DNA from 2 places in the Roseovarius sp. THAF27 genome. Region 2 is predicted to be linked to the other one. Evidence: riboswitches for the same ligand, from Rfam matches in the RefSeq annotation. Region 2 holds a riboswitch; the other holds the start of a gene.
The links. A riboswitch is a leader RNA that binds a small molecule or an ion and turns the genes downstream of it on or off. The one in region 2 is predicted to bind cobalamin.
Positions count from the first base shown of each region.

Region 1: linked by a shared signal. The riboswitch ahead of FIU89_RS17090 (TonB-dependent siderophore receptor) and the one ahead of FIU89_RS05195 (aromatic ring-hydroxylating dioxygenase subunit alpha) in region 2 are both predicted to bind cobalamin.

Region 1 covers NZ_CP045393.1:3,445,093-3,450,061, reverse strand. The annotation lists gene FIU89_RS17100 (iron ABC transporter permease) at 1-491, opposite strand, end outside; gene FIU89_RS17095 (ABC transporter substrate-binding protein) at 488-1,342, opposite strand; gene FIU89_RS17090 (TonB-dependent siderophore receptor) at 1,344-3,287, opposite strand; cobalamin riboswitch at 3,412-3,623, opposite strand; one part of gene FIU89_RS17085 (IS3 family transposase) at 4,109-4,382, shown strand; one part of gene FIU89_RS17085 (IS3 family transposase) at 4,382-4,969, shown strand, end outside.
Region 2 covers NZ_CP045393.1:1,026,839-1,031,807, reverse strand. The annotation lists gene nrdF (class 1b ribonucleoside-diphosphate reductase subunit beta) at 1-149, opposite strand, end outside; gene nrdE (class 1b ribonucleoside-diphosphate reductase subunit alpha) at 243-2,375, opposite strand; gene nrdI (class Ib ribonucleoside-diphosphate reductase assembly flavoprotein NrdI) at 2,357-2,773, opposite strand; gene nrdH (glutaredoxin-like protein NrdH) at 2,778-2,999, opposite strand; cobalamin riboswitch at 3,101-3,294, opposite strand; cobalamin riboswitch at 3,421-3,628, shown strand; gene FIU89_RS05195 (aromatic ring-hydroxylating dioxygenase subunit alpha) at 3,743-4,969, shown strand, end outside.

The DNA of each region.
Region 1 (4,969 bases), 1.8 Mb from region 2:
GGCGAGAGGTTCAGCACCAGAGAGGTCAGCGCTCCGGCCAGGGCCGAGACCGCAATGCCGGCAAGGATCAGGGTCAGGGAGGTGCCGCGAGGGCCGGCCAGCGACATGACCAGGACCACGCCCAGCAAGGCGCCCGTGAGCGCGGCCAAAGGCAGACCGAGCGCGAACGCACCCGCCAGTCCGGTATGGATCGCCAGGACCGCCCCAAGCGCGGCAGAGCCGGAGACACCGATCAGGCCGGGTTCGGCCAGCGGGTTGCGCAGGTAGCCCTGCATCGCCGCCCCGGCCAGCCCGAGGCTGCCGCCGATGAGCACGGCAAGGATAGCGCGCGGCAGGCGCACCTCGCGCATCACCAGCGTCAGGGGGCCGCCATCGCCCAGAAAGAGCGCAGACAGGCTTTGCCTGGTGCCGATGCCGGCGGGACCGATCAGAAGTGACGCGGCGAATAGCGCGACGACAACCAGCAGGAGCGACAAAAAAAGCGCCCTCATTGCCGGTCTCCGAAGAGGGCGTCGCGATCGGCGGCAAGCTCCTCGATGGCACGCAGCACGAAGGGCGTGCCGCAGACCCAGTCGCGGTCGGTGATGCTGGCCCGTTCGCCCGTCCGGCGCAGCGTTTCGATGACCGGATGGCTCATGATCGCCTCGGCGCGGGATTCGCCGGGATAGGGCTGCGAAGTGATCACCAGATCGGGGTTCGTGACGGCCAGCACCTCGAGCGGGACCTTCATGCCCGATCCGTACCCGGCCTCTGCCGCGGCGTTGGCGAAACCCGCCGTGGTCAGGATCTGGCCCGCCAGTGTCTGTTCCCCCGAGGTGTAGCCGTTGGCGTAGTAAAGTACGGCACGGGGCCGCTGCGCCACGTCGGCGCGCAGGTTGGCCAGACGCGTGTCGAAGTCCGACGCCATGGCCTGGGCCGTATCCTCGCGGTGCAGTACCTCGCCCATCTGCAGGATGCGGTCGCGCACGTCTTCCAGCGAGGAGGCGGGATCGAACACCACGACCGGGATATCCAGCCGGCGCAGCATCGCCACGGTGGCGCGGGTCGAGTAGGCACCTGCGATCACGAGATCGGGCTGCATGAGGAATATTTCCTCGGCCAGACCGTGATTGATGACGTGCTCTTTTGCCTGCTCTGCCATGGCCGAGGAGCGGGGGTCCGCCGCGATATAGGTCACCGAATGCAGCTGACCGGGGGCGGCCAGCATCATCGCCAACTGGTCGGTGCAAAGGTTCATGGAAACGACGCGGTGCGGCGCCTCGGCCGCAACGGGGCTGGCGCCGCACAGCAAAGCTGCGAGGGCCGGTCCGGCAAGGGCCGTGGAGAGACGCCGCACCGTCATCTCAGAAAGTGGCTGTCAGGCCGAAGAACGCCGTGCGGCCGGGGGTCTCGTAGCCGAGAACCTCCTGGTACTTTTCATCCGTCAGGTTCTCGATACGGCCATAGATTTCGACGCTATCTGTCAGCTGGTGCCGCAGTCCGACGTTGACAAGCGTATAGTCCGGCAGGGTCACGGGCACCGATATGAAGCTGGGCGGGAAGAACAGATCGACATTGTTCGCCACGTGCTGCACGTCCATGGTGAACCGCGTGCGGTCATCGGGGAAGTCGTAGCCAAGCTGCAACAGCACCTCGTGTTCCGGGCGGCGTACCTCGGTGCTGCCGTTGGGGTTCTCGGCATCCAGCCACGTGTAATTCAGCCCAAGGTCCAGCCGCGCGTTCACCTGCCAGGTCGCACCGATTTCCACGCCTCTGCGGTCGCTTTTTCCGGCCTGGTTGAAGGGTGTCAGGCTGCCGGTGCCAGGATCGACGGTGGACGAGATCTCGTTGGTCAGCTCGTCATCGAAATAGGTGACGTCAATCAGGCCGCGCCCGCCTAGGAATTGTTGTTCCACACCGAAATCCCAGCCTTCGCTCTGCTCGGGTTCCAGGTTCGGGTTGCCAATGAAGTTGTTGGAAAAACCGAATTGTTCGAACATGGTCGGGTTCTGGACGCCTGTGCCGTAAGAGGCGTGAAGTCGCGTGGTCTGACTGGGCAGCATGTACGACACACCGACAGCGTAGGTCGTAAAATCCTCGAACTCGTCGTTGAAATCATGCCGGACGCTGGCCTGCACATCAAGACTGTCGGTCAGGTTGCCCTGGTATTCCGCCACGAGGGCGGTCTGCTCGCGCGTCTGTTTGATCAGCTGGCTGGGTGCGAAGACGAAGGCGGGGTTGTTGTTGACGAACGTCTCCCGCTCCCACTCGGCGCCGAGGGTCAGGATGTGGCGGGCGGTATCGACCGCGCCGCCATCCAGCGCGACGCTGCCCTTGTAGCTGATTTTCTGGCGTGTCTCTGTGGTGTCGCCCGACTGTGCGCCGGTGCCGTTGAAACGATCGGTCTGGATGTCTGCAAAAGACAGATCCAGGCGGTTTCTGAAACGACCGCCGAACGTGTCGAGCTGGGCGTAGATGGAGCCGAAGGTCTCGGCCGTATCGGACCCGGAAAAGTCATCAACGAGGATCTGTCCGGCAGGTGTAAGCGCGGTGTAGATCTGGCCGTCGGAGTCCGAGTCGCTTTTCACGTGCCGTAGCGTGCCGCCGAAGGTCAGGTTTTCGGTCGCGTAATAATGGACGTTGAGGTTGTAGGTCTCGTTGAGATCACCGTCATCCTCGCCATTCAGGCCCGACACGTCATAGCCGCCGGTCTCCCGGCGCGTCGCGGAAAAGCTCAGAGCAAGTTTTTCGGTGCGCTGCCGCAAGGCCAGGCTGACTTGCGTCGTCTCGTCGGTGCCGATCTCGAACCCGGCTTGCCCGCTGAAGCCCGGCTCGGTCGCGCGCTTGGTGGTGATCGAGATCACACCGCCGATGGCGTTCGAGCCGTAAAGTGAGGTTTGCGGCCCGCGCAGGACCTCGATGCGCTCGATGTCGGCGCTGAGAAGACCGCTGAAATCGTACTCGCCCTGGCTGGGCGAGGCCACTTCCACGCCGTCGATGATGACCAGCGTGTGGTTGCCTTCGTGGCCGCGCATCCGGACCTGGGTCAGGCCGCCGGCGGGGCCGGTCCGCGAGACGGAAACACCGGGCAGCGAGCGGATGATGTCGACCGCATATCGTGACCCGCGATCCTCGATATCCTCTTCGGTCAGGACAGTACCGGCACGGCCGTAGGCGCTGCCTTCAATCGGGGTCAGACCGCCGGACACGAAGATCGTTCCGAGGTCATATGGCGTGTCCTGCGCAATGGCGGGCTGGGTGAAAAGGGCGGTGGATGCCGCAAGCGCGGCTTTGAATGAGCGTGACATGGCGTGTCCCTCCGGATCTCGCGTGACGCGATGGCTTTTGTTTGTGCCTTTGGAGGGGTGACTCCGCAGACGGTGATATCGTCACCGCTACGGAAAGTCCGTTGTCGAAACGCGCCCCGCGTTCGGACAGGGTGATCACCTCGGCAGGTCTCCTGACTTGCGGGTCAATGCTTGGCCGGGTCTTCCCATCATGCGCCGCATGACAGTGACATGGTCCGGCTTCGCTCTCCGCCTACAGTTGCGGGGGCAGTTGCGGATTGGACGCCAGACGCGTCGCACCGCATTCCCTATTATCCCGCCGGAAAACCGCCGGGAACCGAAGTGAGTCGATGGTTAATGGATGAAATGGTCTGAGAAAAGATAAAAATCGAAGGCTGGAAGGTTTCATCCGCAGCCGGGTGGTACACTGAAGCCCGGGCCCATTCACGTTTCACATGGCAAAGCCGTCGATCCCGAGCTTCTCATTCGGGTGGCGGACCGCTCAGCCTGATCGAAGAACCGGCACGGTCGTTTCCGCGTCGTCCGACACCGCCATGCTATGGACCATTGTCCGAAACCAAATGGCTCAGATCTAGAGAGGCTCCGGTCATGCCCACTGTGGTAACGTCGTGATCGGCGAAATCGGAATGTTCGTCGCGGGTGCTGGTGCCCCCCTGTCTCACCGTGGAGGCGGCCATACGGGCGGGTTCGTAGGAAACACCCTGACGGATTTGATTGAGCCGCGGTCTTGTCCATGACGCTTGGTCTAGATTAGGAAGGATTGAATGTGGACTTGCCCTGGAAAAGTGGAGAGCACCAACTGAGGAACCAGGAGGTGTTCTATGGGAAACGGAAACAGACCGACGCCGGAGTTCCGGCGTGAAGCGGTGCGGCTGGCGCTGACCAGCGGCCGGACGCGACGGGAGATCGCGGAAGATCTGGGGATCGGGCTTTCGACACTGACGCGATGGCTCAGTCGCGAGCGGGACGCTGGTGGGCCGGTCGAGGCATCGGTCGATCTGCACGCGGAGCTGAAGCGGTTGCGACGCGAGAACGCGGTTCTGAAGCAGGAGCGCGACATCTTAAAAAAGGCCGCAACCTTCTTCGCGAAAGACGCAAGTCGATGAGCTTCGCTTTCATAGAGGCGGAGAAGGCCAGCTTCCCGATCCGGCGAATGTGTCATGTTCTCGGTGTCAGCCAGAGCGGGTTCTTCGCTTGGCGGGACCGCCCTGCCTGTCATCGCCAGCAGCAGGACATGATCCATCTTGCCCACATTCGAACGGCCTTTGAGCTGTCGAACGGGACCTACGGCAGTCCCCGCATGCACCGCGACCTCGTCGATGAGGGGCTCAAGATAGGGCGGCACCGCACGGCACGACTGATGCACGAGAACCAGTTGATCGCGCGGCAAAAGCGGCGCTTTAAACGGACGACGGACAGTGAACATGCCTGGCCTGTGGCGCCCAACCTCGTGGCACAAGATTTCGCGGCGGACTGTCCGGACAGGAAGTGGGGGGCGGACATCTCCTACATCTGGACGGCAGAGGGCTGGCTTTACCTTGCCATTGTCTTGGACCTCTTCTCGCGCCGCGTCGTCGGTTGGGCCACGAGTGATCGTCTGAAGCGTGACCTCGCCATCGCAGCCCTGCGCCATGCTCTGGCCGCTCGCAACCCTGAGCCAGGACTGGTTCACCATTCCGACC
Region 2 (4,969 bases):
CTGGGGATGTCATTTGACAACGGCACCTTTTCCGGCAGCCAGAAATTGACCGTCAGGCGGTTCCAGACATCGAGGTCGATCTCGTCCTCGAGGCGGTTCCAGTTGACGGCGCGGGGTATGGCGCGGGTGGTTTTGGCGAGGTCTTTCATGGCGGTCTCCGGGCCTTTGGGGGCGGATTTTCGACGTCGGCATCACGTCTGTATCGCGTCGGTATTGCGGCGGTGCGGTTGCGGGGCGTCAGGTCAAAGAGAGCACGAGACGCAGCCCTGCACCTCGGTCCCTTCCAGGGCCATCTGGCGCAGGCGGATATAGTAGATTGTCTTGATCCCCTTCTTCCACGCGTAGATCTGCGCCCGGTTGATATCGCGGGTCGTGGCCTCGGCGGGGAAGAACAGCGTCAGCGACAGCCCCTGGTCGACATGCTGCGTGGCCGCGGCATAGGTGTCGATGATCGCCTCGGGCCCGATCTCGTAGGCGTCGCGGTAATACTCGAGATTGTCGTTGGTCATGTAGGGCGCGGGATAATAGACGCGCCCGATCTTGCCTTCCTTGCGGATCTCGATCTTCGACGTGATCGGATGGATCGAGGAGGTGGCGTAGTTGATGTAGCTGATCGAGCCGGTGGGCGGCACCGCCTGAAGGTTGCGATTGTAAAGCCCGTCCGCCATCACGGCGTCGCGCAGGTTCGCCCAGTCCTCTTGGGTGGGCACGGCAACACCGGCCTCGGCGAATAGCGTCGTCACCCGCTCGGTCTCGGGCACCCAGTCGCGGCTGACGTATTTGTCGAAAAAGGTACCGTCGGCATAATCGGAGGCCTCGAACCCCTTGAACGACCGCCCCCGCTCGCGGGCCAGCGCGTTCGATGCCCGCAACGCGTGATAGAGCACGGTGCAGAAATAGATGTTGGTGAAGTCGATCCCCTCGGGCGAGCCATAGTGGATGCGCTCGCGCGCGAGGTAGCCGTGCAGGTTCATCTGGCCCAGCCCGATGGCGTGGCTGTCCTCGTTGCCCTTGCGGATCGACGGCACGCTGTCGATGGCGCTCATTTCAGACACCGCGTTCAGCGCCCGGATCGCTGTGCCGACCGCCCCGGCGAGGTCGCCGCCGTCCATTGCGCGGGCAATGTTCATCGAGCCGAGGTTGCAGGAAATATCAGCGCCCATATGGGCATAGCTGAGGTCGTCGTTGAATTCTGATGCCTCGTTCACCTGCAGGATTTCCGAGCAGAGGTTCGACATGGCGATGCGCCCCGCGATCGGGTTGGCGCGGTTCGCCGTGTCCTCGAACATGATGTAGGGATACCCGCTTTCGAACTGGATCTCGGCGATGGTTTGAAAGAACGCGCGGGCGTTGATCTTCTTCTTGCGGATGCGCGGGTCGTCGACCATCTCGTGATATTTCTCGGTCACGGAGATGTCCGAAAACGCGCAGCCATAGACCTTTTCCACGTCATGCGGGGAAAACAGGTACATGTCCTCGTTCTTCTTGGCCAGTTCGAAGGTGATATCGGGGATCACCACGCCAAGCGACAGCGTCTTGATGCGGATCTTTTCGTCCGCATTCTCGCGCTTGGTATCGAGGAAGCGCAGGATATCGGGGTGATGCGCATTGAGATAGACCGCCCCGGCCCCCTGCCGCGCCCCGAGCTGGTTGGCGTAGGAGAAGCTGTCTTCCAGCAGCTTCATCACCGGGATAACGCCGGAGGACTGGTTCTCGATCCCCTTGATCGGGGCGCCGTGCTCTCGGATGTTGGTCAGCATCAGGGCGACGCCGCCACCGCGTTTGGACAGTTGCAATGCGGAATTGATGCCCCGCCCGATGCTTTCCATGTTGTCTTCCAGCCGCAGCAGGAAACACGACACGAACTCGCCCCGCGCCTTCTTGCCGGCATTCAGGAAGGTGGGCGTGGCGGGCTGGAACCGGCCCTCGATGATCTCGGTCATCAGTTGCAGCGCCAGCGTCTCGTCGCCGCGCGCCAGCGCCAGCGCGTTCATCACGACGCGGTCCTCGTACCGTTCCAGGTAACGCTGCCCGTCCCAGGTTTTCAGCGTGTAGGAGGTGTAATACTTGAACGCCCCCAGAAAGCTGGGGAAGCGGAACTTCTTTCCATAGGCCGCGTCCCAGATCCGGCGCTGGAAGTTCTTCGAGTACTGGTCCAGCACCTCGGGCTCGTAATAGCCTTCGTCGACAAGGTAGCCCAGCTTTTCGTCCAGCGAGTGGAAGAACACTGTGTTCTGGTTGACGTGCTGCAAAAAGAACTGCCGCGCCGCCATCCGGTCGGCCTCGAACTGGATGCGGCCCTGATCGTCGTAAAGGTTCAGCATCGCGTTCAGCGCGTGATAGTCGAGGTCGGCGGTCAGGCTGGCGTCAAGCATGTCTCTCTCCAGAATATGTCGAGCCCGGCGCGCACGCGGGCGATGTCGGTGTCGGTGCCGGCCAGTTCGAACCGATAGAGCACGGGCACGCTGCATTTGGCGGCGATCACGTCGCCGGCCATGGCGAAGGTCTTGCCGAAATTGCGATTGCCGCTGGCGATGACCCCGCGCAGCAGGGCGCGGGCGGCGGGATCATTCAGCAGGCGGATCACCTGCTTTGGGACTGCGCCCTTGCCATGCCCATCGGCATAGGTCGGGCAGATCAGAACGAAAGGCGCGGTGATCTGCGGGACAGGATCGCTCGCGACACGCGGCAGCCGCCGTGCCGGCAGGTCCAGCTTTTCGACGAAGCGCCGCGTGTTGCCGGACCCGCTCGAGAAATAGACCAGCCCCGCCATGCGCTCAGCAGAGCCGGCCGATCATGTCGGGACGGAACCCGGCCCAGTGATCGTCTCCGGCGACGACGACAGGCACCTGCCGGTAGCCCAGGTCCTGCACGTGCTCCATCGCGGCGGTGTCCTCGGTCAGGTCGACGATGTCATAGGCGAGGCCACGGGCGTCCAGCGCTCGGGTCGTTGCGGTGCACTGCACGCAGGCAGGTTTGGAATAGACGGTGATGCTCATGGTGCTCTGTCCCTTGTTTTGGTTTGCGAATGGCGGGACAGGACACGGGAACAGCAGGCCACCAGGGCCCCTGACACGCGCCCGGGCCCTCCGCCCGCGGTCGTCGTTCACTGCGCCTTGGCAGGTCTCCTGGCTCGCGGCTCTTGCGCCTTGGTCCGCCTTCCCGGTGTTGCCTCACCAGTGGTTCCGGACCTTGGCTTGCCGCTTACAGTTGCGGGGGCAGCGCCGGTGTCGCACCGGCTTCCCTTTTCACCCACAATGTCGAGTCGCGGGCACCAAAGCAACACCATATTGGGTACTGGCACACGAAACTGTCAATATATAGTTTACCTTGCTGCAGCGATTTTTGTCCCATCGTGCAGGATGTCTGATTCACTTCAGCGAGTGTCGCAATTCTCATATTGCGCCGCCCGGCCTGTGATAATCGGGGAAGTTGCAAGGTGCCGCCTGCGGGCGGAGAATTGGGAAGCCGGTGAAATCCCGGCACTGCCCCCGCAACGGTAACGGTGTTGCAACGGGCGCGGTCACGACCACTGGGGAAGAGGAGCCCCGGGAAGGTTTCGCGCCACGAGGTCCCGCACAAGGGCCGCACCGGAGTCCGGAAACCAGCCTTGCAATGACGTCAAACCGCGGGAGGCGGTGCGGGCGCTGCTTCGGGTCCGGCTCCTCGCTTGCCGCACCTGTGGACCGCGCGTGCCGACCTCCTGCCCGAATTTGCCGCGGGGCGCGGCAGGAGGCCAAGGATGAACACCCAACCGATCAGCGAATTGCTGGCGCGGCGTCGGCCGGGCCATGCGCTGGAGCAGGCATTCTATACCGATGCGGACGTGTTCCGCGCGGACATGGAAAACATCTTCTACCGCGACTGGCTCTTTGCCGTGCCGGCCTGCGAACTGCCCAAGCCGGGCAGCTTCGTGACCCACCGCGTCGGCGACTATGGCGTCGTCATCGTGCGCGGCGCCGATGGCGAGATCCGCGCCTTCCACAATTCCTGCCGCCACCGCGGCTCGGTTCTGTGCAAGGTGGCCAAGGGCAACGCGCCCAAGCTGGTCTGCCCCTATCACCAATGGACCTACGAACTGGACGGGCGGCTGCTGTGGGCGCGGGAAATGGGGCCTGACTTCGACCCCACCAAGCACGGGCTGAAGCCGGTGCATTGCCGTATCCTCAGCGGGCTGGTCTATATCTGCCTGGCCGACGATGCGCCCGATTTCGACGCCTTCGCCGAACTGGCGCAGCCCTACCTGCAGGTGCATGACCTGACGAATGCCAAGGTCGCCTTCGAGACCTCGATCGTCGAGCACGGCAACTGGAAACTGGTGTGGGAGAACAACCGCGAGTGCTATCACTGCGGCGGCAACCATCCGGGCCTCTGCCGCTCCTTCACCGACGACCCCAACGTCACCGGCATCGAGGAAGGCGTCACCCCGCCCCATCTTCAGGCGCATTTCGACCGGCTGGAGGCACAGGGCGTCCCGTCGCAGTTCCGCATGTCGGACGACATGCAATACCGCCTCGCGCGGATGCCGCTGCTGCCCGGCGCCAAGAGCTTTACCATGGACCTCAAGCCCGCCGTGTCGAAATGGCTGGGCCGGGTCAGCGATGACACGGCGGGCACGCTGCTGAAATACCATTACCCCACGACCTGGAACCATTTCCTGCCGGATCACTCCATCGTCTTCCGCGTCACGCCCCTGACGCCGATGACGACCGAGGTCACCACCAAGTGGCTGGTGCACAAAGACGCGGTCGAGGGCGTGGATTACGACGTCACGCGCCTGTCCGAGGTCTGGGTCGCCACCAATGACGAGGACCGCCGCGTGGTCGAGGACAACCAGCTTGGCATCCTGTCCCCGGCCTACGAACCCGGCCCCTATTCCCCGATCCACGAAACGGGCGTGATCGGCTTCGTCGAGTGGTACTGCAACACGATGCGCCAGCGGCTGGACCCTGTCGCGATGGCGGCGGAG